3 linked regions of the Chroococcidiopsis sp. TS-821 genome follow. The main gene of each other region encodes a partner of the protein of the gene in region 3 in a complex. Links are inferred from orthologs where the notes say so. Each region holds a gene or a part of one and is shown on either strand. Other genes may lie near its edges.

What was found.
Region 1: the proteins of accB (region 3) and accD are in contact, whole or in part, in a solved structure (PDB 8UXZ), measured with the Escherichia coli proteins. The link is inferred for Chroococcidiopsis sp. TS-821 from one-to-one orthologs.
Region 2: the proteins of accB (region 3) and accC are in contact, whole or in part, in a solved structure (PDB 8UXZ), measured with the Escherichia coli proteins. The link is inferred for Chroococcidiopsis sp. TS-821 from one-to-one orthologs.

What each region holds. Positions count from the first base shown.
Region 1 is NZ_MVDI01000013.1:20,747-31,073, reverse strand. What follows is about bases 7,407-10,327. They hold accD (acetyl-CoA carboxylase, carboxyltransferase subunit beta), read right to left. Parts: upstream 9,367-10,327; coding sequence 8,446-9,366; downstream 7,407-8,445. Other genes in these bases: B1A85_RS21215 (A24 family peptidase), read right to left, coding at 9,830-10,327; B1A85_RS21220 (putative signal transducing protein), read right to left, coding at 9,539-9,769; B1A85_RS21230 (translation initiation factor IF-2), read right to left, coding at 8,050-8,247; psbV (photosystem II cytochrome c-550), read right to left, coding at 7,407-7,892. Outside these bases: B1A85_RS21270 (hypothetical protein), read right to left, coding at 1-763; B1A85_RS21265 (Rab family GTPase), read right to left, coding at 863-1,843; B1A85_RS21260 (hypothetical protein), read right to left, coding at 1,914-4,100; B1A85_RS21255 (rhomboid family intramembrane serine protease), read right to left, coding at 4,185-4,877; B1A85_RS21250 (rhomboid family intramembrane serine protease), read right to left, coding at 5,116-5,829; petE (plastocyanin), read right to left, coding at 6,195-6,614; photosystem II cytochrome PsbV2, read right to left, coding at 6,748-7,242; more of psbV, read right to left, coding at 7,401-7,406.
Region 2 is NZ_MVDI01000001.1:273,499-283,811, reverse strand. What follows is about bases 2,842-5,719. They hold accC (acetyl-CoA carboxylase biotin carboxylase subunit), read right to left. Parts: upstream 5,020-5,719; coding sequence 3,664-5,019; downstream 2,842-3,663. Other genes in these bases: ffh (signal recognition particle protein), read right to left, coding at 5,287-5,719; B1A85_RS01325 (YggT family protein), read left to right, coding at 3,265-3,558; psbX (photosystem II reaction center X protein), read right to left, coding at 2,842-2,943. Outside these bases: B1A85_RS01350 (succinate dehydrogenase/fumarate reductase iron-sulfur subunit), read left to right, coding at 1-119; B1A85_RS01345 (TolB family protein), read right to left, coding at 209-718; B1A85_RS01340 (TolB family protein), read right to left, coding at 946-1,527; B1A85_RS01335 (Ycf66 family protein), read right to left, coding at 1,696-2,607; more of psbX, read right to left, coding at 2,824-2,841; more of ffh, read right to left, coding at 5,720-6,744; B1A85_RS01305 (hypothetical protein), read left to right, coding at 7,172-7,375; B1A85_RS01300 (amino acid ABC transporter ATP-binding protein), read right to left, coding at 7,632-8,414; B1A85_RS01295 (amino acid ABC transporter permease), read right to left, coding at 8,473-9,678; B1A85_RS01285 (amino acid ABC transporter permease), read right to left, coding at 9,944-10,313. UniProt on the Escherichia coli protein: This protein is a component of the acetyl coenzyme A carboxylase complex; first, biotin carboxylase catalyzes the carboxylation of the carrier protein and then the transcarboxylase transfers the carboxyl group to form malonyl-CoA.
Region 3 is NZ_MVDI01000001.1:1,479,398-1,489,736, reverse strand. Bases 5,061-7,964 are described here. They hold accB (acetyl-CoA carboxylase biotin carboxyl carrier protein), read right to left. Parts: upstream 6,834-7,964; coding sequence 6,288-6,833; downstream 5,061-6,287. Other genes in these bases: B1A85_RS06675 (peptidylprolyl isomerase), read left to right, coding at 7,812-7,964; efp (elongation factor P), read right to left, coding at 6,896-7,453; B1A85_RS06690 (helix-turn-helix transcriptional regulator), read right to left, coding at 5,872-6,222; B1A85_RS06695 (GerMN domain-containing protein), read left to right, coding at 5,091-5,699. Also shown: B1A85_RS06715 (proline--tRNA ligase), read left to right, coding at 1-1,009; B1A85_RS06710 (MgtC/SapB family protein), read right to left, coding at 1,097-1,798; mgtE (magnesium transporter), read right to left, coding at 2,052-3,425; B1A85_RS06700 (DUF2993 domain-containing protein), read left to right, coding at 4,196-4,987; more of B1A85_RS06675, read left to right, coding at 7,965-8,912; SMC-Scp complex subunit ScpB, read left to right, coding at 9,032-9,556; B1A85_RS06665 (DUF760 domain-containing protein), read left to right, coding at 9,671-10,018; B1A85_RS06660 (HhoA/HhoB/HtrA family serine endopeptidase), read right to left, coding at 10,044-10,339. UniProt on the Escherichia coli protein: This protein is a component of the acetyl coenzyme A carboxylase complex; first, biotin carboxylase catalyzes the carboxylation of the carrier protein and then the transcarboxylase transfers the carboxyl group to form malonyl-CoA.

The sequences.
Region 1 (10,327 bases), on a different replicon or contig from region 3:
CAATGACAAATAAAAGTAGAATTGCGATCGCGATGCCTGCGAGTAATAAAATGAGTAAAACTAAGTGATTGTTTTTCTGATTTTTCGAGTGACTGCTCGTAATTGTTTTTTCGGACGTGGAACTTTTTTTATAAGGGTCTTTCCATCCTCCTGTTTGTACGAGATTAGATAACCCCCGCCACACTCCGGCTGCCATTAAAGTTGATTCGGATTTAATACCTGTGACAACAAGTAAGGGCGCATTTTCTTTTGGTAAATTGTGTTGTTCGAGTTCGTAAGCAAGTTCGTCGCGTTGCTGTTTTGAATTTTTGCCAAGTTTTTTATCTAAATTGGCGGGAAAGTTGCGTACGCTAATAACTTCTTCAATTGCTAAATGACTTAAGGCATCGAAGTTGACTTGAAAACCGTTGTTACTACCAAAAGTTACGGCATTGTCAATTTCTGCTCTTAAATTTTCTCGCAGTTCATCGCGTAAAGCACACGCTGCGATCGCGCGTAGTTTTTTTTCATTTGCTTCTGTATCTTCTCCTACCCAAGCCACAGAATTTCGGATTGTACGTCCTTGAAAATCTTTTCTTTCGCTTGATTCTAAGCTGGTGATGAGTAGGAGGAGTGTGCTATCAAACCGCGCTAAAATTACTGACGGTGATTCGCTTTGAATTAAGTCATTGATACGATTTTTTTTGAGAATATTTGGTACTTCGGGTTGCCAGCAATAATCATCGTCTGGAGGAACACCGCGACTTTGGATGTAGATATTCATAGTTCATAATATTTAATGTGTAAATAGTAATCTTGTTGAAACGAACCAACGAACCACAAAGACACAAAGGATAAGAGATAGGGAGAGATTTTGGAGGTTTTAGCTAATTTTTAATAAGTCTTCTCCTTGAAGTAAGGCGAAGCCATTGTTTGTTTTACACTCACTGGCAAATTGACTAACGGCTTGCTTGAGATGATAGTCTCTTCCTAGCCAATCGCGGAGGAAACTAAATATTCCCCAACTACGCGATCGCGTGTCGATATGCAACTTTAAGATAAACCGCAATAAGTATCTTAGTGGTTGTTCGCTATTTTGTGGATTATACACGGCGTCGTGGCTAATTTTACGAAAGCGAAAATGTGGTGTACTATTGTTTGTATCAATTCTGGAAAAAACGACGCTACCGACTGTTTGTACCGGAGTCACCACCGCAGCAACTTTAGGAAGTAGATTGGCTGAGTTAAATAAGTCGATAAGTTTGCTATATCCTTCTCTGACGCGTTGCAAAAGTTCTTTAGCGGACGCTTCGCTTTGGAGATATTTTTCACATTTTACGGGCGCAAAGATGACTAATCGCGGTGAATCTAAATCTTGATACGCTGTTTTGAATAAATCTGTCATTTGCTGTGGACGATTAATAAATTCATGCCATTTACCGTTTTGTTCCATCAATGCTGGTGCATCAATTGCAATGAGAACCGCGACACAATCAGTCAGTAAACTCTTGACAAATTGTCTTTTTTCTGGTGTGGCTTTTGCTGCATGATAGCCACCAGGATAATCTTGAAAATGTAATTGTAAAGAAGGTTTTTGACCTTTTTGCCCTAAACCAAAGATAAACGATCGCAACTCTTCCGGTTCGCCTTCGGTTCCTTGAATTCCCCCAGTTGCTTCAAAATCGTCGAGTAAAGTTTTTAGTTCCACTAACCTTTCTTGTAGAATCGCCGAACTCTCTTCATCAGGTGTAAGTTGTAAATTCGTTTTCCCAATATTACTTTCGAATTGCTCATAAATTGCGGTCAGTAAAGTCGTCTTACCCACCCCACTAGGACCCAACATCGTAATTTTAATTTCGTGCATCAACCCTCATCTTTCCTCTATATACCTACACCCAATAATCGCAACATCGTGCCCTCTATCCGCCCCGAATCTAACCCAAAAACTGCATCGCATTCGATTGATTCGCCGCCGTAGCGCGCGCGATCGCATCAAACCATTCCCGTCGCAGTCGCGTGCGATCGCCTAAAGCCATAAACTCCGCTTGCCAAACTTCCGCCCTTGCTTCTTCTAAAAAGATCCGCCATTCTGATTTTGCCCCTTCTGCGCGAAGAATGCGATCGACAAACTCTTCCACGATTGCAAACGCTGCTAAACTAGGTTCGCTGAGTAAGTCTTCTAACGCCGTCTCGCAGCCATACACCGCTTCTGCATGAAGTGTTTTTAGGTTAGATAAAATTTCTTTTGCCGAAGGCGATTTAGAAAGTTGCAACGTTGTTTCATCGGGTGTTAATCCATCCAAATGCTTGCGAATTCGATGTTGAATCAACCCGCGATAGGAAATCTCAAACTCTGCTAAGATTTCAAATCCCAGTTTCAACGTTGGTAAAGTATCGGGTAGTTGCTGCGCAATTTCTTGTAAAAATTCCACACCTGTTGCCGAAGTTATACCGCCTAACCGCGCTTGATGGATTAACACATCAGCAACTTGTGACTTTACTCGCGTTAGCGATCGCTGTAAACCAACATCCAAAGCTAAAAAATGCTGCGATAGATGCGCGCGAATTTCGTGCATATACTGGTAGTAAGCATTCGGATAACCACCGGTGCGATCGCGTCGTTTTTCAATTTGCTCGATACTCGGAATTCCGGTATCCTGACGACACGCAGCAATTGCGGTGGCGACTTGTTGTTTAAAATCGCTATTTTGTTCGTTGCGTTGTGCTTTGAGATGTCGTAGCAGTGCTTCTAAACCACTTGTTAGTTCATTCCATAATTGCTCAAACAATTCGACGAATAAAGGAAACCAATTCTCACCGACTGCTAGGGCTAAAGCTTTGTTGGCTTTTTCTAGCTCTATATTTACTGTATTCTGAAGTTGCAGTAATCGCTCTTGGCAAGAGGTCGCATACTTCTCATCTAAAGTTGTAATATGCGTTGCCAGATAGTCGAGAATTTGGTCTAAAACTTGGTTTGCCGCCGCAGGATCGGCACAATTTGCGATCGCACAATCGACTACTTTGATGTGTTTTTCGGCTAATGTGTCGGCTAAGTCTTTGCAGTTGTTGAAGTTATCGCCGTTTTTCGAGTCAGCAGCGGTGCGATTTAGCACCATAAACGACCACAATTCGAGTGGTAAGTCAACTAATGCCGCGCGTGCAGTATCATACAACCGGACATCAACATCCGCCCAGTAGTCACCGGAGGATTTTGGCATCCGTACAAACAATACCACATCGACATCGTTTCCTAAGGTTTTGACAAGTCTTTCTGCATCGCCAACGCCAGTATCGCCTAATCCTGGCATATCAACTAAGGCAATTTGTCCAACATCTGCGTGCGGAAAGCTACAGACGATTTTCACTTCCCGAACTGCAAGATAGTTGAAAAACACGCGCTGACCATCGGTTGTATCTTGCGCGACGTATTCGCGAATTTCTTCTCTGGGTATTTTACGCGGCGAAGGCGATCGCAGTAAGTGACGGTATTTGTCGATATTGGCGTGATACCTGCCTAAATGTTCGTACATTGCCCCTGGTTCAGCATATCCAGGTAGTTCGCGCGGTAATGGTGGTAGCGGTTTACTTGTAAACTCTGTAAGTGTAATTGGTTTTGCGCCTAAACGTAGCTGTTCGTAATAAGGCGCGATGACTTCCTCCAAAAACGAGCGCTCTGAATGAAACCACACTTCTCCGTAAATATCGCTACTCGGATTGTGATGAATTGTACTGCGTACTCCTGTACAATGTTGGCGATCGCCATCCGGAATCTCAGCGGCGGTCAATCCTGTTAAACTTTGCAGGAATCGACTTTTTCCTTGGCGGGCGCGTCCTACTACGCCAATATTGAGTGTATTGCGCGCAAAACGTTGCTGAAGTTGCGCTAGCGATCGCAATTCTATGGCAATGTTATTCTGTATTGACGCTAAATCAATTTCTTGCAACCGTCCGTAGCTACTCTCATCATCTACTTGCGCGAGAATGTGTTGGCGATGCGCTTCGAGATTTCGTAGTGCTTGCGAAAGCGTTGCTAAATTTGCTGCTGTTGTTGCAATTTTATCTGCCAAAGGACGGCGTTTTTCGACAATGCTGGCAATTTGCTGTGTGCGATTTGCGTTCATTTGCTCGTATTATCTGAAGGCAATTGCAAAGGATTTCCTGTCGTGAATGGTTAGCAGGGTAAGGCACATCCCTTACCCCTTTACCTAATCGCGCCGCATTAAACCCAACATCGGACCTAAAATTGCGCCAAATACGAAACCACCAGCGTGCGCCCAGTAGGCAACACCGCCGCCTTCCATTCCTATGTTAGTGCGTGCAGGTAAGCTTGCTATACCGTAGAATGCTTGCTGAACGAACCAAAATCCTAAAAAGAAATACGCCGGAATGCGGAATGTTGTGATGAAAAACCCGATAGGAACGAGAGTTAATACTTGAGCTTTAGGATAGCGGAGAATGTATGCGCCCATGACTCCAGCGATCGCGCCACTCGCACCTACCATCGGAGTCGTAGAATTTTGGGAAAAAAACCACTGTGCTAATGCCGCTAAAACACCACAACTGAGGTAGAAAATCAGATATTTGATATGACCTAAACGATCTTCAATATTGTTACCAAACACCCACAAAAAGAGCATATTGCCGCCTAAATGCAGCAGACCGCCGTGCAAAAATTGCGATGTAATGAGCGTCAACCATTCGGGAATGCCCTGATCGACAGGAACAGGACAGGTTGATGAGAGTTGACACGGTACAACTGCTGCGCGATTGAAAAATGCTTGTAGTTCTTGCGGTGACAGCGTAGCTTGATATAAGAAAATGAATATATTTGCGCCAACTAGCGCATAGGTTACATAGGGAGTGATCGATGTTGGGTTATTATCTCGCAGTGGTACCACAGATTTGCTTCCTATTCATCAAATACAAATGCTAATGTATCGTCTGCTGCTTTACCACCACTAATTATTCATGATAGCTAAAAGCTAAATCCTTTATTGCTGGCATGCAATCTTTAAGCAGTTACCAGCGTGTTTTTTCTTGAAATGAACGGTAATAAAGGCTAAGTTTTAAATCTATATTTTTTGCCCCATTTGATGCAGAAGTAAAAGGAAAGTGTTTTCCCTTTACATTCTGTGCTTAGAGATATTCTTGCTGCGAATCGTCTTTAAATAAGCCTAAGAGTGGACCTAAAATCGCACCGAAGACGAAACCACCAGCGTGCGCCCAGTAGGCAATTCCACCGCTTTCCATACCAATATTAGTACGAGCTTCTAAGCTCGCAAAGCCATACGCAGCTTGCTGGAGAAACCAAAAACCGAGAAAGTAAAACGCGGGAAGTCGCACTGCCGGAAAGTAAAATCCTAAGGGAATGAGCGTTAACACCTCAGCCGTGGGGAAGCGAATAATGTATGCACCCATCACGCCTGCGATCGCGCCACTTGCACCCAACGAAGGAATTGACGAACCTTGCGAGAAGAACCACTGCGCTAAGCCTGCTAAAACGCCGCAAGTTAGGTAGAAGAACAAAAACTTAAAATGTCCCAAACGGTCTTCGACATTATTGCCAAAAATCCACAAAAACAGCATATTTCCTCCTAGATGCAAAAGCCCACCGTGGAGGAATTGCGATGTGATTAAAGTCGCCCACTCTGGTACAGGTTGATTTACGGGAATTCCGGCAAAGCTAGCAGATAGTTCGCGCGGGACAATTGCCGCTAAATGGAAAAAGGCATCAAGTTGCTGTGGTGATAGACTTGCTTCATATAAGAAGGCTAGAACGTTAGCCGCAATTAGCCCGTAGGTAACGTAAGGCGTAATTGACGTGGGATTATTATCTCGAATAGGAACCATGCGTTTTGTTGTGCGAAACTGGCAACCACAATAACCAATTTTTAACTTTATATCTTCTAACTAGTGGATGGATTTAGCAACGAGTTGGTGTGAAAGTGTATTGAAAGAGTGTTATTGCTGAGTAACTATACCAACTTCAGCCTCTTAAATCCACGCCAGTTGCTACCACGGGATAATACTGCCAAAGGCGCACTAGGGTGTATTTAGGGGATACGTACGCGGTAGCCCAAAACTGGGAGAAGAGCCACTCTATGCTATTCAACAATCAAAATGCCCCAAGAGTTGATGTTGTGGCTCTTGAGGCATTGATATGAAGTTATCTCGTGCGAAATTAATTTATACCACGCAACTCGCAAGTAGCACGATTAGCCTTCAACAGTGATGGTGCCAATCATACCAGCACCGCGGTGGGGTTCGCAGTAGTAGGTGTAATCGCCTGCAGGTGCATCTTCTGGGAAGGTGGTTTTAACTTGTTGACCTGGTGTCATGAGCAACTGCTTGTGAGACAGACTTTTTGCTAAATCTGCACTCTTAGTGGGATTCTTGGCTGCATCGAAGACAACGTTATGGGGAGGTACTTTGTTGTTTATCCATTCAATTGTGTCACCAGGTTTAATTGTTAGTTTTGCTGGATCGAAAACTAACATTCCTTTATCTGAACCTAGTTTAACTTGGTAAGTTTCGGCCGCTGCTGTAGGAGCAAAGAACGCAAAGCTACCGACAACGAGTACGAGTGCTAATACAACTGTACCGAAGCGCCGCAAAGTTGCAGCAATAAATTTCATAGTTTTCTCCAAAGAGGTTTATCGTCGCTATTTAATTTTAAATAAAAACAAACACCAAGTACGACAAGTTGTCATAGATACATTTTTTCTTATAAAAAATCAAAAAACGCACTGGATGTGACACAAAAATGCCTTAGAACTCTTCTGCACCCCATCCTTTAGCCTTTTGTGCTGCTGTAAGAACAAACGCGGCTAAGCTTTCTATTTCCTCTTGTGACATCCAGGATTCAGGTACTTGGCGACACCAGTATGTTTCTTCCGAGCCATCGTAGGTCATTGGCTGTCGGAGAAAGGCGACAAGATTATTCACATTATCTCTGGGAGGGTTGGCTCCTTTTAGCTTATTCAGTGCTAGTGAGGTTTGGGGATCTGGGAGTGTTGCGCCGCCTACGTGACAGTTTAGGCAGTTGTTCTCAAAAAGTACTTTGCCTTGTGATATTTCTTCGAGGGAAAACTCGCGGGTAGTGCCTTGTTCGTCAACTTCTAAGGCAATTGGTTCAGTAAGACGCAAATAGCGCGCGAGATAAGGGTCAACAGCAGCAAGAGCGGGAGAAGTAATCTGTAGGAATAGAACGACAACGATAGACCAAATTATAATTACACGGCGCACGCAGCTTGTACTTAACATTTATTTAAATTGAAACGCGATTACGGTAGGGTGAATGGCTAGAAATTGAGATACTCGTGAGAAAAATTGCAGTTAATCTAAATAACAGAAAAGCAATTAGCTCTTAGCTTTGCTTTGGTTAGCTAATGGCTAAAAGCTAATCGCTTGTTGACAAGAGTTTAGTAGTAAATCTTGCCGCCGCCCCAGCGATCGCCGACAATTTTGGGCTGGAGCAGAATATGACCTGCGATCGCCACTAAGTCATCCTCGGTAAGATTCCGCATTGCTGGGTAAATATCCGCACTCTTGGTGCTAGGGTGTAACTCTGCAATTTCTTCTTCACCGTCATAGGTAGTGGGGTTGTGCATGTAATCCACAAGTCCCTCAATATTATTGCGGGGTGGGGTTGCCAAAGCAAGTGTTTCGGGGTCTAGCCCTACGTTTTGGTTTGTCTTAGTGACACCTCCAACGTGACACTGCGCGCAAGCAAAGTTAAATAAGCGTTTCCCTTCTTGGACTTGTTTGAGGCTCAGCACCATGGTATCGCCTTGGTCATTCAGCGGTACTGTTCGCACAGCTTCGCTTAGTTCCACTGCGGCTGCCTTGCCGACAATGACACCAAATGTCAGCAATATAGTAGCCACCGCAAGCCCGATCAATCTTTTAAACATTGTTTCCTCTTAAAAATTTCGACCTCAACACAGCTTTATAAGCGATAGCTTAATCTCTTCCTCATCACATTTCATTTGAGTTGTGATGGCGCTTGCCAGTTACGGGCTTTGCACCTGAAGATACGCGACACTCGTACAAGGAAGTTCTGACGCAATATCATGTAGAAGTCTCTGTTTGAGAATCTGTCTCTTTCTCCTTAATGTGGGAGATAATTGCTTTGGCATCTTCTAAGGGCAGACGAGTCTTAGACGACTTGTAAGCAATACCCAGTTGCTCGCACAAAGAAAACACTTCTTCTACTGTGAGGTTGTAGTCCGCTGCTAATTCTGCAATGGACACATCTGCAAAACCCATAATGAATGATTGTTAAGTGACTGTTAGAGATTAAGCTGCTCTAATATCAATATCATGTCACTGAGCAATTTGTTTACTTTTGATAAGAATCTGAGTTTTTCCAGCAGGGAAGCCGAGGCGTGTTGAGTTATTAAGATTCTTTTAATAAATGCCTTTGGCACGCTACGCGAACATAACTCATCACTCATCACTAGCCACTCATCCTTCTCTCGCCGTTAACGCAATTGCTTCTAGTTGCAATATCTGGTGATGCGTAGGGGCGACGGGTTGGTGCAGGTCGATTAGCTGTGCTAGCGTTTTTTTCAGTTGAGTTCTCGGCACGATCGCATCGACAAAGCCGTGCTGCAATAAATCTTCTGCAGTTTGAAACTCTTCTGGTAACTTTTCGCGTAACGTTTGTTCGATAACGCGGCGACCAGCAAATCCGATCGTTGCTTTGGGTTCGGCGATGATGATATCGCCCAACATGGCAAAGCTGGCAGTGACTCCACCGGTTGTTGGATTTGTCAAAACAGGAATGTATAAAAGTCGAGCTTCGCGATGGCATTCTAAGGCAGCGGAAATTTTTGCCATTTGCATGAGGCTGAGCATTCCCTCTTGCATTCTTGCTCCACCCGATGCACAAACAATAATTACGGGATAGCGCTTTTGGGTGGCGCGTTCGATTAAGCGCGTAATTTTTTCGCCGACAACCGAACCCATACTACCGCCCATAAATCGGAAGTCCATCACTGCCAAAGCGACAGGCAATTTATCGAGTTGCCCGAAACCTGTTTGGACAGCATCGACTAACCCAGTTTTTTCCTGCGTTTCGCGGAGGCGATCGCTATACGCTTTGCGATCGCGAAATTGTAGCGGATCGGTTGGGCCGATCGACTCATCGAGTGGTTGCCAGGTATTCGCGTCGATCAATTGTCGGATGCGTTCGTTGCTATCTACCCGTACGTGATGTCCACACTCTGGGCAGACCATTTGATTAGCTCGCAGGTCTTTGGTATACGCCAAAACTCCACAAGCCGCACATTTACTCCACAACCCATCAGCAATGTCACGCTCTTGGCGTTCCTGGCTAATAGGACCAGACTTTCGCCGATTTGCAAACCAATCAAACAGAGACATTAAACTTTGCCATATTTTGAGTAGCAATATTTATATTAATCAAGTCAGGAGCCGCTTGGAAATAAACTCCTATAATTTTTAGTTTTGGATGGTGTGGCGAGGGGTAGGAAGCAAGAAGGCAGAGGGTGAAAACTCAGATAATTGCCTAACCCCAAAAATCTTGGTATTCCAACTATTCGCTAGACGATGTATCATCGTCCTCGGCTTCAATCGGGCTGAGTAAAAGTAGCGCTGCCCATCGATCTTGAGCGTGGACTTGTAACGCAGCTGGGCTACCGCTGCCAAAATATGACGCTATTCCCAAGTCAACTACCCGCGCAGGAATATCGTGCGCCGTTAACAATTGACACATTAACTCAGCTTCCCAGCGCCTGCTTGTGGTTCTTAGCGTGATCCATGACACACAGAGATTTTAGCAGAACTGAGGCAGTCGGAGAGAGTACAGGACGCAGAGGAGAATAAATTAAATTGCCGGAAAGATTAACCGGAAATAGGCAGCGAGAATCGCATCGCCACTGAAGAGGGCAATGACTGCACCTAGCGCGAGAAAGGGACCAAAAGGCATTTTCTGCCGTCTAGAGAGGATACCTAAGGCGATCGCCCCGCCACCTATAAATGCGCCAATAGCACACGCTAGAAACCCCGCTAACAAGAGATATTTCCACCCTAACCATGCGCCCAACATTGCAGCTAATTTAGCATCTCCTGCGCCCATTGCTGCTTGTCCTAGTGCTAGCGAACCGAATAGCGCGATCGCATCAAACATCCAGATTCCTAACACTGCGCCAACGACACGCGACATGAACTGATACGCGACCCCCTCGACAGGGGCTTGTACGATTAAACTGGCGATGACGCCAAAGAGCAAACCGACAACTAATCCTGATTTTGTCAAGCGATCTGGTAGCGTCATTGTATCAAGGTCGATCAGTGATAATGCCAATAGCCAACTGCAAAATAT
Region 2 (10,313 bases), 1.2 Mb from region 3 along the record:
CGCTTGGTTTCAAAATGCTCATTCGCGGTAAATTCCCACTTCATTTTGAACCATCGACAGGTACCGAAGAAGTGCGATCGCTGATTGAATCAGTACAGCAAAAGAGGGGTGAGAAGTGAGAAGGTAGTGGTTAGTGGCTCTAGTGACTAGGGGGTAGTGAAAAGATGCATTCTCATGCTTCCTCTGCTTCTGTGCTTCCCATCTCTTTTTATTGTGGCTCAGTTGGGATATTAATTGGTTTTCCGGTGCGATCGTAAATAAGAATATCCCACTGTCCGTTAGCACTGGATTCAAAGGCAATTCGATTGCCATCAGCGCTAATTGTCGGGTTACGGACTTCGGCTTGCAAGTTAGTTGTCAAGTTCCTTAACTGGCGAGTTTCGCGATCGTACAAAAAGATGCCAGACTTTCCTTGACGATTGCTAGCAAATACAATGTACCGACCATCTTCAGATATAGCAGGACTTGAGGCGATCGCATCAAACGAATTTAATCCTGGTAAGTCAACTAATTTGCGGCTAACCATGTCAAATAAATAAATATCTTGACGCCCGAAGCGATCTGAACTAAAGACGATGTATCTTCCAGAGACGCGCGGGGTGAGTTCAGCTGCAGGGCTATTCAGGCTTCTTCCACTTGGCTCTGAGGGGAAGCTTAGCAAGCGGGCGGAGCTTCCATAACTACTCAATACTATTAAAATTAACGTCAGCGCTAGGATGGTTGCTAGTAGAGTAACGAAGCGTTTCACAAATGAATGATAAAAAGCTAAGGTTTAGAAGTGCTTGACTAGGGTTTGCAGCAAGACAAGCCTGAATGCGATTGCGCGTGCATTCGCAACGAGAACCACAAGAGTTACTTGCATCGACTGCGAGCAAAGTATGCCTTACTCCCTCAGGTCTCTTAGCTTAGTATGTAAAAGTACAATTTGTTTAGGTAACCTTGACTTTAGTCGGAAGACGTCTGTAATTTATGCTCCTCAATAGGAACGCCATCAGGAATATCTAACTCAATCCTAGAACCTCGATCGAGGACTTCGATATCCCACTGACCATTAATACTACTTTCAACTGCGATGTAGCGACCATCAGGACTAATGCTAGGATTGCGAATCCATCCTTGATACCATCTGCTGAGAAATTGTCGCTGTTGAGTTACGCGATCGTAGAGGACTAAACTCGGTCTTCCTTGGTCATTAATAATACAGACAATGTAGCGTCCTGTATAGCTAATGCTGGGGCTTTCGGCAATAACTTCAGGGCGGTCTTGTAAGCCTGGTAAAGGTAGCAAAACCTGCGCTTGTAAGTCATATAAGAGGAGATGACGACTACCATCACGATTTGAAACAAAAGCGACGTAGCGACCATCGCCACTCAATGCTGGTTGTTCGTCAGTATATCGGCTGTTCAAACTAGCGGGAATGCTGGGGCGATCGAGAGGAGTACACGCGATCGCAAAAAGCAATAACCCCGAACCCAGACAAAGATTAATCCAGTGCCGAAGTCCCCATTTTGCTAAAAATTTTCTCACCTCAAGTCTACTGCAATGCCCCTACCCAAGTTGACATTCAGAATTTTATTATTTTTCAGGGACAACTTGACCATACTTGTTTGCAGCACTATCAATTAGCAACTACCATTAGCGCTAATAGCTAATTGATAAGTATAGCCCTATGACTTGAGTTTGACCTATAAATTTCTAAGGTTCGTCAAACCTGACTGGATTATCAAAGTCACTATCTGAGGCATCAACGGGCTTGTAATCTACATAATCGGTTGGCGTTGCTTCAATATCGTCCTCTCTTCTTCGAGACGTACCTTGCGCAGGCGCAGGACGGCGTTTTCTGGTCGTCGGTCGAGCTACTGTATTCGAGCTATCCTTGTCTTCCCACGAAGAGTCACTACTTCTTGTAGGACGTGAGGGTCTACTCGTGCTGCTGCTACCGACATCATCCCAGCTACTATCTGATTTGGGATATCCCCACTCATCAACTTCTGGGCGCTCAACGCTTGAACGGCTTGTTGGACTTGTCGGACGAGGAGAACGACGACGCTTTGTTGGTCTATCTGCAGGTGCTAAGCGCTCAGAACTACTAGCGCGATTCGAGTACCGACGCCGAGGCTCGTCATCGTAATCATCGGTAGAATTACGCCGGAGTTCGTCTTCATATTCGGTAGTTCTTGCTGGGCGCGTTTCTTTTGTGCCCTGAATTCTTCTTCTGGGATTAATTGTAGGGCGTTCTTCGTAAAGTGGCTCAAGCTCGTCTAACTCGGCTTGATACTCATAAACGGGGCTAACTGGTCTTTCTTCATCCACAATTCGCGTGTTGCGTTTTGCTTGTTCAGTTGCAACACCCCGCAATCGGACACTTTCAACCGCAAAGAAGATTGCTGAACCCGTGAGTAATAATTGACCAAATTGCAAAATTGGGTCTAATCGCCAGCCTTGAAATAAAAGAATAAAACCGCACAATAGCCCGACAGCCGCGAAAAAAATGTCGTGGTCTCGCGATAGCTCTGGACGCACTGAGCGCAGAAAATATAGACCTGCACCAGCTACAGCTAAGACGATGCCCAGGATACTCGCTGAATTTAGTCCAAAGTTAACCATTTCTATTCTCTCAAGTATGTCTTATCCTAACGAGTCCAGCCAAAAATCACCATAGGGATCTGGGCATTGTTTTTGTTGCATACTGCCAATCGATATTAATTAAATCTGTGCTTCTATGCAACTTATCTACTCGCTTCTACTCGCTACACATCTATGACACAACTACAGCACGCGTTACTGAATTTGTGGGGAGTCATTGCGACTCCCTTAAATCTATTATGAACGCTGGATTTTATCCTTTTGACTAATAAAAATCAAACCTACTGTTGCTGGAATAACAACAATTAAAAGTCCAGCCAGCAAACTATAAAAGAAATTCATTAACGACGGTGTCATAGATTCGCAACCTTTTTGCACACTTCGATCTTAATTTTAATCTTCTGTTACACCATTGAGAAGTTCATCGCATACTGTTTTATGTCTTAGATTAACGCACTGCCTTGACAAGTAAGAATGAGCTGCAGTGGAAATAGTTGTATTAACTGCGATTTTTCTACGCGCCGCCAGTAAGCCTTTTTTAGTTAAAATACAAAATATTTACAAAATTTAAAATAAAGTATGTCATTCTTGGTCATTCTTGATTGAGTACTTCTTTCATAGTTAGATACTTTTGCACCCTAGCAGTCAATTTCTGAGTCGTTTCGCCGTTAAACCAATATGAGCGCTGTTACTCTAACGAATTGGATTCTTGGTTCTATATTGGGACTGATGATCTTGTTATTTCTCTTTCGCATCGTTCTGACGTGGTATCCACAAGTCGATCTCAAACGCTTTCCTTTTAACGTCATTGCTGTAACCACTGAACCCTTTTTAGCGCCTTTGCGTAAGTTAGTACCACCAATCGGCGGAGTCGATATTACTCCTGTGATTTGGCTAGGGATTGTCAGCTTACTGCGCGAGCTACTGTTAGGTCAACAAGGATTACTCACAATGGCAACGCGTTTGCACTGATAAAGAGGGATGAGGCGCGAGTGAATAGTGGCTAGGCGTGAGTTTTGATTTTTGGAAAGAATTTTCCTGACTCAACTCTGCGCTAGAAATCCTGACCCTTGACCTCTAATTTCCCCGCGAGAACATGACATGTTCGACAAAGTTCGTATAAACGTCACCTTGTAAAAATTCTGGTGTTTCTAGGATTCTTTGATGGAAGTTAATTGTTGTGGGCAAACCAGTTAGAGCACATTCGCGTAAAGCACGTTTCATTCGTCTGATCGCGCTGGCACGATCTGGTCCCCAAACGATTAATTTGGCAATTAAGGAGTCGTAGTAGGGAGGAATTTGATAATCGGTGTAAACGTGGGAATCCATGCGCACGCCGGGACCACCTGGCGGTAAGTAGCCGCTGATCCGACCTGGAGACGGGCGAAAGTCATGGTCGGGGTCTTCAGCATTAATGCGACATTCGATCGCGTGACCGCGCAGAACAACTTGGTCTTGAGTCAACTGCAGTTTTTCCCCTTGGGCGATGCGAATTTGCTCAGCCACCAAGTCCAGTCCAGTAATCATTTCGGTAACTGGATGCTCGACTTGAATCCGCGTATTCATTTCCATGAAATAAAATTCGCCGTTGGGAGCAAGGAGAAATTCCACCGTTCCCGCACCCACATAATCAATTGACTTCGCAGCTTTAACTGCAGCTTCTCCCATTTTTTCGCGGAGTTCAGGAGTGAGTGCGGGGCTAGGTGCTTCTTCTAATAATTTTTGGTGACGGCGTTGAATCGAACAATCGCGTTCGCCAAGGTGAATGACGTTGCCGTAGCTATCTGCGAGAATTTGAAATTCGATATGACGCGGACGTTCGATAAATTTTTCCAGGTATAAGCCAGGATTACCAAAAGCAGCTTCTGCTTCGCCTTGAGCGGCTAAAAAGAGTTTAGTGATTTCACTGTCGTCGCGGACAAGACGCATGCCACGTCCGCCTCCCCCTGCTGTTGCTTTGACGATTACCGGATAGCCAATTTGACGCGCGATCGCACTTGCTTCGAGTTCGTCTTTGAGTAATCCATCGCTACCAGGGACAATCGGTACGCCGGCGCGAATCATCGTTTCTTTCGCTGTTGATTTATCGCCCATAGCGCGAATTGCTTCGGGTGAGGGACCAATAAATGTAATTTGATGATCCGCACAAATCTCTGCAAATCGGGCATTTTCGGCTAAAAATCCGTACCCAGGGTGAATCGCCGTCGCATTGCGCGTTAAAGCTGCGGCGATAATGCGGGGAATATTGAGATAACTTTTGCTACTCGGAGCCTCGCCGATGCATACCGCCTCATCTGCTAGTTGGACGTGGAGGGAATCGCGATCGACGGTCGAATGAACCGCAACGGTCGCAATTCCCATTTCTTCACAAGCACGGATGATCCGCAGGGCAATTTCTCCCCGATTGGCGATGAGTATTTTAGAAAAGTGCATTTGCCAGCAACACCAACAGCTAGAATAATTGCTCTCGCTAACTCCTAGAACTTCTTTATAGCGGCAGTGCGATCGCGTAGCTTCAGCATACAGTAAATCTGCAACGAAATTGCGCGTAATCTGCTACTATCTATAATTAGTCGCAAGCGGATGTGGTGGAACTGGTAGACACGCACGTTTGAGGGGCGTGTGGCTTACGCCTTGCGAGTTCGAGTCTCGCCATCCGCATTAACAGTTTTGAATTGCAGAACGTTTTATAACTCACCCCTAAAGAGTTCCAAACCCTTTTTTCTTCTTTTCCTTTTTCTTCTTCTTGGCTGTACCACCGCCACTGTAGCCGCGCCAGCCAGGGGCTGAGGGACGATTACCAGCGGCAGCGAGAGGATTACCCATACCGCCACCGAACATTCCAGGCATTCCAGGGAACCCGCCTTGCGTCATTTGTTGCATCAGCGATCGCATTTTCTGAAAATCGCCCACTAACTTACTCACATCGGCTTCTTTGTAACCCGAACCATTGGCAATCCGTTTTCTGCGACTTGGAGAACTGGCGAGTAGATCGGGATCGCGGCGTTCTTGCGCGGTCATTGAATTAATCATTGCTTCGGCGCGCTTTAGCTGTGTTTCGCCTTGCTTGAGTTGATCTTCCGATAACTTATTCATGCCTGGAATCAGCTTCATGATGCCGCCCAGCGAACCCATATTTTTCAGCAGCCGCATCTGCTTGAGGAAGTCGGTAAAGTCAAATTTTGCTGCCATAATTTTTTCTTGCATCTTGGCAGCATCTGCAAGATCGATTTCCTCCTGCGCTTTTTCAACCAGCGTCAAGACATCTCCCATTCCCAGAATTCGCGACGCCATGCGATCGGGGTAGAACGGTTGAAGTGCTTCTACTTTTTCTCCAACACCAACAAACTTAATCGGTTGACCAGAAATCCGACGTACTGATAGCGCTGCGCCACCTCGACTATCGCCGTCCAGTTTCGTCAGAATTGCCCCTGTAATTCCAATTTGCTCGTGGAAGGTTCGCGTCAAATTCGCCGCTTCTTGCCCTGTCATGGCGTCTACAACAAGTAGAACTTCATGGGGTTGCACCGTTTCTTTAATTTGGGCTAACTCTGCCATCATGTCTTGGTCAATTTGTAAGCGACCAGCTGTATCAATAATGACGGTGTCTACTCCTTCGGCTTTTGCGCGTTCGACGCCTTGACGTGCAATTTCCACAGGGTTAGCATCACTTCCCATTTCAAACACGGGTACTTCTATTTGCTTACCTAGCGTCACTAACTGGTCAATCGCCGCAGGACGATAAACGTCGGTAGCTACCATCATGCAACTGCGATCTAACTTGCGTAGGTGTAATGCTAATTTAGCTGTCGCCGTCGTTTTTCCAGTTCCCTGTAAACCAGCCATCAGGACAATTGTTGGTGGCTGATCTGCTTGTGCTAGGGGAACGTTCGTTTCCCCCATGACTTGCACAAGTTCCTCATATACAATTTTGATGAACTGCTGATCGGGTCGTACTCCTGCAATCACCTCAGCACCTTGTGCATGAGATTCGACTTCAGCAATAAAGTCTTTGACTACCTGTAAATTAACGTCTGCTTCCAACAGTGCGCGACGTACTTCTCGCAGCGCATCTTGAATGTTGGACTGGGTAATTTTGTCTTGACCCCGCAGTTTTTTCCAGGCAGACTCTAAACGGTCAGCAAGTGCATCAAACATAATTCGTCAAAATCCGTTCGTCTATAAAAAGTATTGTGTCAGCTAATTTGCTTGTCTACTTACTACGTTAAATGCTTAGCTATCACTAAAGCTATTAGCGAGCATTGCCAAGACTAGAGAACTGCTTTCAGTAAGCTTTTTTGTCGCTTGCTTCTGCATCTGCATCAATGTCCAAATCTTGACTTTGCTGCCATCTCCTCAATTCAGCGGCTTCTGCGTGCCTTAGTAGTGGTGTATGCACTTCGTCGGAAGCTTAGAAGGAGTCAGTCATACAAAGCCGGTTTGTTGCGATCGCATCTTCAAACTTGCAGGAAAATTGTAAATTTTTGTTAAAGTAGGGTATTTTGTATTTTTAGCTACAGAATTATCTGATATAGTAAAATTGTAAAGCAAAAACGCAAACAAATTATTTAAAGAGGAAGCCAGTATGTCTACTCAAGATCAAGCCCGTGCCTTAATGATGCGTCATCATCACCTCATCAGAAATCGTCAGCAAGCGATGCTGAATCGTGCCGCATCTGAGATGGGTCTAGACGGAGCCGAATATCTTGACTATATTCAAGACATTCAAGGTAAAGTAAATCCCAGCTTCCGCAACACATACGACCGCAGTTCAGCGACGATGAGCTAAAGATTAATACCAAATTTTGCGACAATCTCAAACTATTCAACGCAACTAACTCATTTAATTGCTTGAGAATTTTACTTCTTAGTCGAGCGAGCAATAGAAAAATAAACTAAATATATTAATCACCGTTTGCCTTGCAGCAAATTATCTTCAACTCTGGCAAGGCAAAATTACCGAAGAGTTATTCATCTTTACATTTGGGCTTTCTTCAATCGTTGAAGAAATGCCCATTTTTTATTGTTGATGAATAAATGCTTAATTACAAAATCTGAGATAAAAACTTGCGCGTGCGTTCTTCTTTCGGATTTTGGAAGAATTCTTGGGGTGTAGCTTCTTCGACAATAACACCGCTATCCATCAAGACGATGCGATCGGCAACTTCGCGGGCAAAACCAACTTCGTGAGTAACGACCACCATCGTCATTCCCGAACGTGCCAGCGATCGCATCACATCTAATACTTCTCTTACCATTTCTGGATCGAGGGCGGATGTTGGTTCGTCAAAGAGCATAATTTTTGGTTGCATTGCCAAAGCGCGGGCGATTGCGACTCGTTGTTGTTGACCGCCAGAAAGTTGACCAGGATACTTATGCGCTTGTCCTAAGATTCCAACTCTTTCGAGTAGCTGCATCGCAACTTCTTCGGCTCTTTTTTTTGGCCAGCGGCGTACCCAAATCGGGGCTAAAGTGACGTTATTGAGTACCGTAAGATGGGGAAACAAATTGAATTGTTGAAACACCATCCCGACTTCTTTACGAATTGCATCGATGTTGCGTAAGTCGTGGGATAGTTCAATGCCATCAATTTCAATTCTGCCTTGTTGGTATTCTTCTAAAGCATTGAACGTGCGAATAAACGTTGATTTTCCTGAACCAGATGGACCCATAACGACAACAACTTCACCTCGGTGAACATTAAGACTGACACCGCGTAGAACGTGAAATTTGTTGCTGGCGTACCACTTATGGACATTCTGAGCGATAATTGCAGGTTTTTGTGGCGAAGAAGAATCTGTTTGTGTTGTAATAGTCTGCTGCGTCATTGTTTTGTTTTTCCTTAGATGGTGTTAGGTCATAGGTAATAGGTAATTGGAATTGCTGCTACCGCTGACCAACATTCAACTTGCGTTCGAGATTGCGGCTAGCTTGCGACATTCCATAGCAGAAGATCCAGTAGATTAAACCGATGAATAAGTAAACTTCGGCGTAGCGTCCGATAAATTCTGGTTGTGCCAAGATCGAACGGGCGATTCCAGTAAGTTCGAGTAAGCCAAAGAGTGCAAGGAGCGAAGTATCTTTAAATAAGCTGATGAACTGACCAACAATTGCGGGAATCACGGCTTTTAGGGCTTGGGGTAACACGATTAAGGACACTGTTAGAGGTGCGCTGAGTCCTAAAGCTTTAGCAGCTTCGGCTTGTCCGCGTGGAACGGCTTGCAAACCACCACGAACGTTTTCAGCGAGATACGCAGCACTGAATAAGACAAGTCCGGCGATCGCGCGTAGTACTCGGTCTAAATCGCGGAACCAAGGCGGGAGAAACAAAGGTAGCATCACTTGCGCCAAAAACAAAATGCCGATTAATGGTAAGCCTCGGATGACTTCAATATAGAGAGTTGATAAACCGCGTACAACCGGAAGCGGACTTTGCCTTCCAAGGGCGAGTAACACTCCTAAAGGAAATGAAAGAATGATACTTGTTGTTGCAGTAAGTAATGTTAATAGTAGTCCTGACCAAACCGTTGTTGGGGTAGGTGCTAACCCTAAACCACCTTTGATTAACCACCAGACAACGAGAAACGCAACGCCCCACGCGACGGGAAACCAACCACTAAAATTAGCTGGTAATTGCCGCCCGATTGTATAGCCAACTGTTGCTACAAGTGCGATCGCCAGTAACCACAACCGCGATGATAAAGGCAGTGGTAGCAAGATGACAGCAGCGAAGATAATACCCAAAGCAATCAACGTAGAACGACTGAACCATCGTGCATCTTTGCGACTAAAACCCCAAGCGATTCCGGCTAAACCTGCAAGGACTCCCAGCGATAGCCAAACACGCCAATAAAGTTCGGGAGGAAATCTACCGACAAAGAACAACTGTAAATTAGTGGCAACGACATTCCACTGGGCGATATCAAATACCCAGCGCAATAAATTACTAACTCCGACAACAATGACGACGGTACACACAATCGTCAGAATGACGTTGTACCAAGTACTAAATAAATTGACACGCATCCATTCCCAAGGCGAGGAAGCGCGACTTATAGGAGGGGCAATAGGAGGAGGTAGTTCTGTTTGCATAGGGTGAGGGGTTGGAGGAAGAAGGGGAGCAGAGGTGCAGAGGTGCAGAGGAAGCAGGGGAGCAGAGGAAGCAGGGGAGCAGAGGAAGCAGGGGAGCAGGGGAGCAGAGGAAGCAGGGGAGCAGAGGTGCAGAGGTGCAGAGGTGCAGAGGAAGCAGGGGAGCAGAGGAAGCAGGGGAGAATTTCTTTGTAACTCTCGTTGAGTGAAGTAGAAGAAAGTGTTTTAATAATGCTTGCTAATTATGAGCGCGAACACTTTTAGCGCGTTATCGTTCTTTAAATTGCACGGTGCGGTTAAACAAGTTCATCGCCAGTGAAATGATTAAACTAATTGTGAGGTAGGTAATCATGATCAGAAACATGACTTCTACTGCACGTCCTGTTTGGTTAAACGTTGTTGACGCAACAAAATAAACATCAGGAAAACCGATCGCGATCGCTAAACTAGAGTTTTTCGCCAGGTTAAGGTATTGACTTGTCAATGGCGGGACAATTACGCGCAAAGCTTGGGGTAAAACAACACTTTGCATCACTCTTCCTGGTTTGAGTCCTAAAGCGCGTGCGGCTTCCCACTGTCCTTGCGGAACGGCTTGAATTCCGGCGCGGACGATTTCGGCGATGAAACTTCCGGTATAA
Region 3 (10,339 bases):
AATGTGTAACGTGTTAGGATGTTCCCCTACACAAGTTGTGAAAAATGTGTTGTATCAAGTTGTGTTCGATTGTGGGTTAACGCTACTAGTGATTGTTAGTATCCGAGGCGATCAAGACGTTAATGAAGTGAAGTTGCAAAATGAGATAACTCGCCTTGCTCCGCAGTATGGTGGAAAAACCGCGATCGCGCTCACTGTACCAGACGCAACAATGCAACAAAAATGGGCAGCAAAACCTTTACCGCTAGGATATATCGCCCCTGATATTGCGGATGACTACATTCGTACCGATAAACAAATACACCCGCAGTTTTTGCGGTTAGTTGATAAAACGGCTGTGGATTTGCGCAATTTTGCAACAGGAGCCAACGAATTAGGTTATCACGTCGTTGGAGCAAATTGGAACGAGCAATTTAAACTACCAGAAAATATTGTCGATGTGCGAAAAGCACGCGTCGGCGATCGCGCAATTCATAACCCCGAACAAACCTTACAAAGCGCTAGAGGTATCGAAATCGGACACATTTTTCAATTAGGAACAAAATACTCCGCAGCAATGGGAGCTACCTACACCAACGAACAAGGTGAAGAAGTTCCTTTAGTCATGGGTTGCTATGGTGTGGGAGTTTCGCGCTTGGCACAAGCTGCGGTTGAGCAATCTTATGACCAAGACGGTATTATATGGCCTGTAGCGATCGCGCCTTATCACGCGATTGTAACGATTCCAAACATCAATAATGCGCAACAAGTAGAAGTTGCCGAAAAGCTTTATCAACAACTAAATGCAGCAGGAATCGAGACGCTGCTTGACGATCGCGACGAACGCGCGGGCGTTAAGTTCAAAGATGCAGATCTTGTTGGGATTCCTTATCGCATTGTGACGGGACGATCGCTCGCTGAAGGTAAAGTTGAAGTTGTCGAACGCAAAAGCCGCAAATCACAAGACATCGCGATTGATGCAGTAGTTGCAACGCTGAAGCAGTGGATAGATACTGCACTTCACGGATAAAAAGCACTCTACAGCAATGGTCAATATGCTTAGGACATTCTGAAAGTTTTGAGTTATATGGAAAACAGTATTCTTCCTCTGCTAAACTTAGCCAAACTCTTGTTCAATAACTCGCCAACTCGCAGCAATGACTCCTGGTTCTAAACTTAATCGACTAATGATTTGCTCTAAAAGCTGATCGTCGCGGTTTTGAGTGAGCATTTCCGCTTCTACTTCAACGCGATCCGCCGCATCTTCTAAATCCTCACTACGCAATGAACGTAGCTTCATCGTGCTAGTACTGAGAGCTTGCAGCAACAATGCTCGTACGTGAGCTTCATCTTTGCTTCGGCACATTAAGGAACATTGATAGCACAGTTCTATCTCGCTTCCTTGTAGGGGTTCCTGGTTGATGCGATAGCCCAATGGACGTAGGAGAATGTTAGCAATTAAAACTGCAATCGAGCCAATCACTGCTTGAGTTATAAACCCTGCTCCTGCCAGCGAACCAATCGCCGCTGCACACCAAATTGTTGCTGCTGTATTCAATCCTCGAACGCTCAAACCTTCGCGTAAGATAACGCCACCTGCTAAAAAACCAATCCCAGACACAACTTGAGCTGCAATGCGCGTAGGGCTGGCTTCTCCAGGAATCAGAACAGAAAGCATCACAAATAAGGCTGCGCCGGTCGCCACCAAGGTATTAGTACGTAATCCTGCCATGCGCTGTCGCCACTGTCGTTCTAAACCAATTGCTGAACCTAAGAAAAAGGCAACTGCTAGGCGAACTGCAAAATCTGTCCACTCCATCATCTTTGCTTACATTGGTTAACGTCATTAGAGCTATGCATGTGAGTTGTCGTCTTCATCCTCAATTCCTCTTCTAAACTGAAAAGATTTGCAGGATGAGAACATGTCAGCTTGCGCGTAGGTAATCTATATCGTATTCGCATTCCACCTTCGCTTATAGGGAAGACTTGCAATTGCCACAGCACTTTGTTTCGCTCAGAAGTTTCAACCGCAGAGATTTTACCACTTGTTCCTCAAGCGCAGGTTATGTCGGCTAGTCAATACCTACAAGCCAGCCTACTAGAGTAAAGTAGATCCAAAGTCCAGTGAAGTCTTTGATTGTTGTTATAAACGGATCTGCTCCTGGTGCATGATCGAAGCCAAGTTTCAGCATGATCCAAGGTAAGATTGCACCAAGTACTGCGCCCAGCGCGATTACACAAAATAGCGAAATTGCCACAGCCGTTCCGAGTTGTGGAATACCATTTGGTAAACCTTGCCAGAAGTAGGCGATAATGCCTGCTACTAATCCCAAGATCGCACCCATTGATGCGCCAATTTGTAATTCGCGTAGCAGATAAGGCAAAAAACGATTGACATTAATGTGATTCCATGCTATTCCACGTGCAAACACGGTCGTAGATTGAGTTCCGACATTTCCTCCCATATCCATTACTAAAGGAATAAAAACTGCAGCTGCACTCACGGCTTCTAGTACTTCTTCAAAGCGTTCAATAACTCCACCGACTAGCATTCCACCAATCAAAGTGATAATTAAGAACAGAATTCGCAACTGAATTGCATACCAAGAAGAACCGCGGATCAGACGCTCGCTCCATACTTTGTCGCGACGCAATAAATTGCCTACTCCACCTTGGGCAAGTGCTGCATCTGTGGCTTCTTCTTCCACTAAATCAATAACATCATCAAAGGTGATATCACCGATGAGCCGTCCTTCGTTATCTACAACAGGAATTGCGGGTAGATCGTTGTCTTTGAGCAATTGCACGGCTTGTAAATCGCGATCGCTAGCTCTAATAGCAATATTGGTTCCTTCGAGCAAGTGACTGATAGTCTCTTCGGGAGAGGATTTGACTAACCGCACTGTACGAACAAAGCCACGATAGTAGCGATCGGCATCAACCACGAAGACGAGTGTCAGTTCATTGTCGTGTAATTCTGATTGGCGAACGATCGCTAGCAGTGATTGCACGGTAACACTGTCGCGGACAGCAAGATAGCGCAAGCTCATTAAGCGTCCAGCACTTCGTTCTGGATACCCTAGCAGTAAATTTACCCCTTCACGCGCCTGTGGACTGAGATTGGCAAGCAGACGTTTAGTAATCTTTGCCGGAAGTTCCTCAAACAACCGCACGCGATCGCCAGGATCTAATGCTTCTAGCAGACTCATCACTTCTGGAGTTTCCATCGCGCGAATTAGATCGGCTTGTTGTTCCGGACGAAGATATTCAAAAACAGCGATCGCTTTTTGTTTTTCCAATAGTCGAAAAGCGAGTACGCGCTTGTGCGGCTTAATTTCCATTATCGATTGCACTAATTCAGCTGCAGGTAGACGGTTGGCTTCTTTTTTGGCAGCTTCTAGGGCAAAAGGTTGTAATAAAAATTCGTTCAAAATATTGTGACGCATATTTATCTCCCTTTTTCTGCATGACTGATACCACTGAACTAAAATGTTTCAGTCGTCTTTTTAGCAGGATGTGTCTGAGAAACCTACTCAATTAACAGGTAGTTTCTCAGTTAGAGATATTGAAAATTAGATTTTTGCAGAACAGTCTTATGCAATCGCTAGCGCGATTTTTGCATATTTTTGCTCTGCGGATATTTAGATTAATTATTAGCTTTGAGTAATTTCATTAATGTGCTGTAATCTGTTTAGGGTTTACCTCCTTTCCCCGCAGCCGCCGCGTTTACTGGCGACCAGAGATGAACCCCTACTCTCTCGACCGTCCAGCAACTGCAGCAATAACTTTAGCTGGGACTACGTTTACCGAAATAAATTCTTGGAGTGTAGTGATACTACTACTACCAGGAACTTCCATCTTTTAATCTCCACAGATGATGAGGAAAAAGAAACAAGCTACAAATTTGTACTTTTAATTTGTAACTTGCTATTATTTCTAGGTTAAATGCAAAAAAATGGCGTGTCAACCTAAAAGATTTTTTAAACGCGTTAGCTGTAAAGTTATTCGTGACTTTCAATAACAAGCTAAGTCACGCTTAAAGCAAAGATAACTTTGGGTAATTCTTATTAGATAATCTTCCATGTTTTATCTAAAAAAATAACAAAAGTATATCTTACTACCCAATTGACTGAATTTGATGTAAGGTGAGCAATGCCCGTATGACGATAGCAAGACGCAAAATGAACAAGTTGAGCTACAGGAAATCACTCCTGTTATGGAACTGTTAACGATTCTTCTAGCAGGCTTGCTAGGATTGCTTTCACCGGTTGGCGGTGTTGTAGAACGCATTGCAGAAAACACTATTCGCTCTCAGTTCGCCCAAGTAGAAACACTGCGAGTCCGCGTTGATAATGTTCCAACGCATCAGTTGCTACAAGGTAAGATACAGCGCGTGCGAATTGCTGGGCGTGCGCTACAGCTAAAACAAAACATTCGTCTTGCTGTTTTAGAAGTAGAAACAGACGCAGTTGATTTTGATACCGCAAGTTTCAGTAGTAGACTTCAACTTCAGCAGCCATTGCAAGCAGGAATACGCTTGGTTTTAACCGAGCAAGATGTTAACCAGGCGCTACAATCTAACGCGATCGCTCGTCGATTACTGAATATCACAATTGGTGAACTTGGTAGAGGTACGCAACAGGTACAACAACTCAATTTCTCGCAGCCTCGGATACAATTCTTAGCAAATAATCGCATCCGTTTTCAGGTGGAACTGACACAAGATGACGTTGAACCATTGAGAATTACAGTAGAGTCAGGATTAGGTGTCGTTTCTGAAAGACAAATTCAGCTAATTTTACCTGTCGTTTTGGTTAACGAAGAGAAAGTCCCCGAGCAAGTTGTCAGTGCGATCGCCACAAATTTTTCGCAGCAGTTCGATTTGCGCAGTTTACAAAGTGCCGGAATTCAAGCCAGAATTTTACAATTGAATGTAAGTCCGCAAAAATTAGAAATTGCGGCTTTTATCCGCGTGGAAACATCTTCGCGCATATTGAAACAGCTATAGCCTGAATACAGTCACAGTGTTCATCTTCGATCCACTTTAATTTGAATTGTTTGCTGTTCTCCTGACACCACGACTAACCTTATTCTTTTGGAGGGTTTTTCCCATGACACAACAAAGAGCTAAACGCGTTCCTGCTGGTGTAATTGCTGGCATAGTAGCAGGTGTTCTAGTGGCAGGTGGTGCTGGCACTTGGTGGGCGTTTCGTTCGGCACAAATTCCCAACTCACAGCAGGCAATTACAACGCCTAGTTCACCATCAACGAATCCATCAATTCAGCCAGGGATTAATCAAACCGCACAAGTTTATTGGTTAAGAGATACTGGGACGAGTATCGAAGTCGTACCCACCTCGTTTACAGTCAATTCGGATCAGCCGAATGTTGTTTTGCAAACTGCGTTTGAGCAACTCTTAGCTGGACCGACAAACGATGCTGTTAGTAGCACGATTCCTCCAGGAACCAAACTACGCAGCGTTAGAGTTCAAAACGATGGAGTTCATGTTGATTTATCTTCAGAGTTCACGAGTGGCGGCGGTAGCGCTTCGATGAGCGGTCGTTTAGCACAAGTCGTTTATACAGCAACAACTCTCGATCCCAATGCCCAAGTGTGGATTGATGTCGAAGGTCAAAAACTAGAATATCTAGGTGGAGAAGGCATCGAGCTAAATCAACCTCTCACCAGACAAAGTTTCGATGAGAATTTTCAACTCTAAGTCGCGAGCGATATGAATGCTCGCGATCGGATAGTTGTTAAGGGTCATTAGTAGTTGGTTGTCATGTATTAGTCGTTAGCGAACAACTCGCTGCATCACAGTTAACTACTAATCACTCGTACCACTGGCAAAAATAGTTGCGATCAATAATTAATAGGCGATCGCTACTCATTTACTGATGATTGCTATTCAACACCCGAAAAGAATTCGCTTGTTGTTGAATGCGGTTGGCAAGGCGATTATATACTACGTTACACAATTCAAAGATCGTATCATCCTCTATGCGGTAATATGCCGAAGTTCCACAACTGCGGCGACTGAGAATTCCCGCTTGCCACATGATTTTTAGATGTTTAGAAACATTTGCTTGACTAGTTTGTGTTGCCTCTACCAATTCTTGCACGCATTTTTCACCATCGCTGAGCAAATGTAGTAGGCGCAGCCGCATCGGTTCGCCAAGAAGGCTAAAGTAATCAGCTACTTGTTGCACAACTTCTGGCGGCACAGGCTTCGCTGACTTCATCAAATTTAATCTAGAAGAACTGCTAAATTTTAGCAATAATTCCTCGATTGCAACAGCGTACAAGATCAATCTGGGCTGAGAAGCATCAATGTTTGTCCGTATTCAACAGGTTCGCCATTTTGGACGAGAATTTCTACGACTCGTCCAGAAACTTCAGCTTCAATTTCATTCATTAGCTTCATCGCCTCAATAATACAGACTATCTGACCGCTTCTGACGCGATCGCCCACGTCCACAAATGCAGGTTCGCCAGGAGCAGGAGCGCGGTAAAATGTTCCTACCATTGGAGAAATCACCTCCAGTAGTTTCTGGTCTTTAGGTGATGTAGGAGCTTGCCCAGCACTAAATCCACTCGTCGGCACGTCAGTTTTGCGCGCCACGTCTGATTGATTATCTGATGCAGCTACAGTTGTAGGTGTAGCGGCTGCAGGCGATTCTATACCTATTATTCCTCCTGCTGGCGAACCCGAACCAGAAAGCGGTGCATTACTGATGCCAACGGCTTTACGTATTGTTAATTCAAACTCGTCACTTTTGAGCGTAAGTTCCGCAATATCAGTTTGAGCAATAGTGGCTATAAGTTGCCGAAGTTCATTAAAATCAAGTGGCACAGTTTGTCTGACCCCATTTATTAGCTATTGGCTACGCGTGATGCGCAATGCGCTTGGCGCGTCTATTCTCGACCTAGATAGGTATCGTTACGCGTATCGATCCGGATACGTTCGCCTTGTGAAATAAATAAAGGCACCATCACAGTTGCGCCGGTTTCGACAATAGCAGGTTTCGTGCCACCTGTCGCGGTATCTCCACGCACTCCTGGATCGGTTTGGACAATTTCTAGCACAACAGAATTCGGCAATTCGACTTCAAGAACTTGATCGCCCCAACGAACGACATTGACTTCCATCCCATCTTTAAGATATTTAACGCGATCGCCTATTTGGTTAGCATTCAGCCTGCTTTCTTCATAGGTTTCCATATCCATAAAGACGAATTCGTCACCGTCCTTATAGGTATGCTGCATCGTCCTTTTCTCTAAATTAGCTTGGGGTACAGTTTCCCCTGCACGAAACGTTCGCTCGACAACGCTGCCACTTTGAACATTTTTTAGCTTAGTTCGAACAAATGCGGAACCTTTTCCTGGTTTGACGTGGAGAAACTCTACAACTCGCCATACGGAACCATCTAAGACTATCGTGACGCCAGGTCGAAAATCATTACTGGAAATCATGAAACAATATAGTGCAAGACAATCGGCATCTCATTGTACCTCTACAGCGTAGTGCTATAGAAGGGGTCGAAGCAGAAAAGGCGGAGGGAGCAGAGGAGCAAAGATACAGAGGAAGAAGAACATTGTCTATCTAACTCAAAACTCATGACTATTCACTAGCCACGCATCACTCACCCCTGATCGCGTCGTTTTTTAAATTTTGAACTAGGAAGTGAACGGCACTGTGGCAAGATTATGAATGAGTCGATACCTCGTCAATTGCAACTGTCAGGCAGACAAGCAATGGGTGAAGGGCAAACACAAATCCCAGGTAGCCCACTTGCCTAACGTTATATTCATGCCGCATCTGAGCTATCTCATGACAAATTTGAACTACTGGTGGAAAAAAAGCACCATACTACTGCTGCTAATCGCGATGTTTTTTGGTACAAGCGTTGCTGGGTGGACTCCTGCTAGCAATGCAGCGTTACCAGCTGGAAATGCGATCACTGATGGCAAAGCGCTATTACGCTACTCGTTGCCGATCGATAATCAAGCTGTGCGGGATCTACAAGCTAACTTAGAAGATATTGCTACCCAACTGCGGGCAAATCGGCGTTGGGGTGCGATTTCTAAAGATATTTCTCAAGCTTCTCGCGTCCTCAACTCGCGTCACGATGAACTGCTCAAAAGCATTCCTGACGAGCAAAAACCACAAGCAGAATCTCTGATCGATGAATTACAAGCTAGTATTAACGACTTGCGACAAGCAGCTGATTCGAAAGATAAGGAGCAACTTTGGATAGGACGAGCTAAAGCTCTGAATTTAGTCAGTACGCTTGAAGAGTTAATGGTACAAGAGTTTCCCTACGAGGTTCCCGCTGAGTACAGTAACTTACCACAACTCAAAGGTCGTGCCACTGTAGAAATGGAAACGAACAAGGGTAATCTGACGGTTGTTGTAGACGGCTATAGCGCTCCAGTTACTGCGGGTAATTTCGTCGATTTAGTCCAGCGAGGTTTTTATGATGGTTTAGAGTTTATTCGCGCCGAGGATTCTTATGTTCTCCAAACCGGAGATCCACCAGGACCAGAACAAGGATTTATCGACCCAAAAACAGGAAAATACCGCAGCATTCCTCTGGAAATTCTTGTGAAAGGCGATCCAGTTCCTACGTATGGCATCACCTTAGAGCAAGCGGGTCGCTATCGCGAAGAACCAGTTTTACCCTTTTCTGCCTATGGCGCTGTTGCCATGGCACGCCCAGAGTTTGATAACAATGGCGGTTCCTCACAATTTTTCTTCTTTTTGTTTGAACCTGAGCTGACTCCAGCTGGGCGCAATCTGTTAGATGGTCGCTATGCAGTGTTTGGCTATCTGATCGAAGGCAAAGAAGTGTTAGAACAACTCAAAGAAGGAGATAAAATTATCTCTGCCAAAGTTGTTCGCGGTGCAGAAAATTTAGTACAACCGCAATAAAACATAGGGAAACAAAGAGTAGAGGAAAAAATACTAAATGAATTCCATTCACCAACTACTAACCTCGCGCTCTTTGTCCCTACCCTAATCTCTAGCCCCTGACCTCTGACCTTTGGTGAATGCGTTTAGCAAATAAGATTGAAGCAATTTTATATCTTAAGGGTCAGCCACTCTCGATCGCGCAATTAGCTGAGTATGCCGGCTGCGATCGCCATACCGTTGAGGAAGGACTGATGGAACTCATCGATGACTATGCGCACCGCGACAGCGCTTTAGAGGTCGTCGAAACTAGCTCAGGTACCTACAGCTTACAACTGCGGTCGAGTTTTCAAGAACTCGTGCAAACACTGATTCCGGTCGAACTTGGTGTAGGAGCTTTGCGCACTTTGGCAGCGATCGCGCTGCGTCAGCCAATCGCTCAAACAGAACTCGTCAACTTGCGGGGATCAGGAGCTTATCAACACGTTCAGGAACTTGTAAAACTAGGTTTTGTGCGCAAGCGCCGGTCTGGAGACGGTCGCTCTTTTTTACTCGACGTTACCGATAAGTTTTACCAATATTTTCAACTCGAACAACTACCGCACGTGCTAAGCGTTGATAACGCCCAAGAAGCACCTCCGCCAGAAAAATCAACAAATGAGTGACTTTTGTCGATATATTCGTAATACTGCTGTATGGCGAGAACCACTCTTAGGCAAGAAGTGCTATCTATTACAATGAGTTACATTAGATATCAGCACTGCTAAACAGAACTGCCCATGGTCTTCGATCCTGATTTTTTCAGCGATGACTCTCACCAAGAGTCGCAAACGAATCCCCTATTAAACTATTTGCAACGTCAATCACCAGAGATTTTAGCGCACGTTGCTCGCTCGGTTAGTCCAGAAATAAAAGAAATCATTTCTCAGAATGTCCAAGGGTTAGTTGGTATGCTGCCTTCTGAGAATTTTAACGTGAAAATTTCTACAGACCGGGATAACTTAGCCGGATTGCTTGCCTCTGCAATGATGACAGGGTATTTTCTGCGTCAGATGGAACAGCGCATGCATCTTGACGACTTGGCGGATTCTGTGTCTTTGCCGCGCGATTCGAGTGGGGGACAATGAGCAAAAATTGCAGAAGTGGAAACTTCTAGCCAAGCTCGTCTACAGGAAAAGCTTCTGGCACTACTCGAACAGTTTCAATTTTGCCATTGCGGTTCACTTCTAAATTCAATACCGTTCCTACATCACTAGCTTCAACGCGCTCTTGAACTTCAGATGCTTTGCGAATCTGTCTACCATCAATCTTTTGAATGATATCACCTTCGCGTAGACCAGCACGATACGAGGGAGATTTTCTAATGACGCGCACGATCAATACACCCTGTTCTTGCTGTATCTTGAGATTCGTTTCCTGATTAACTTCTTCTTTAGTAGCTGGGGTGA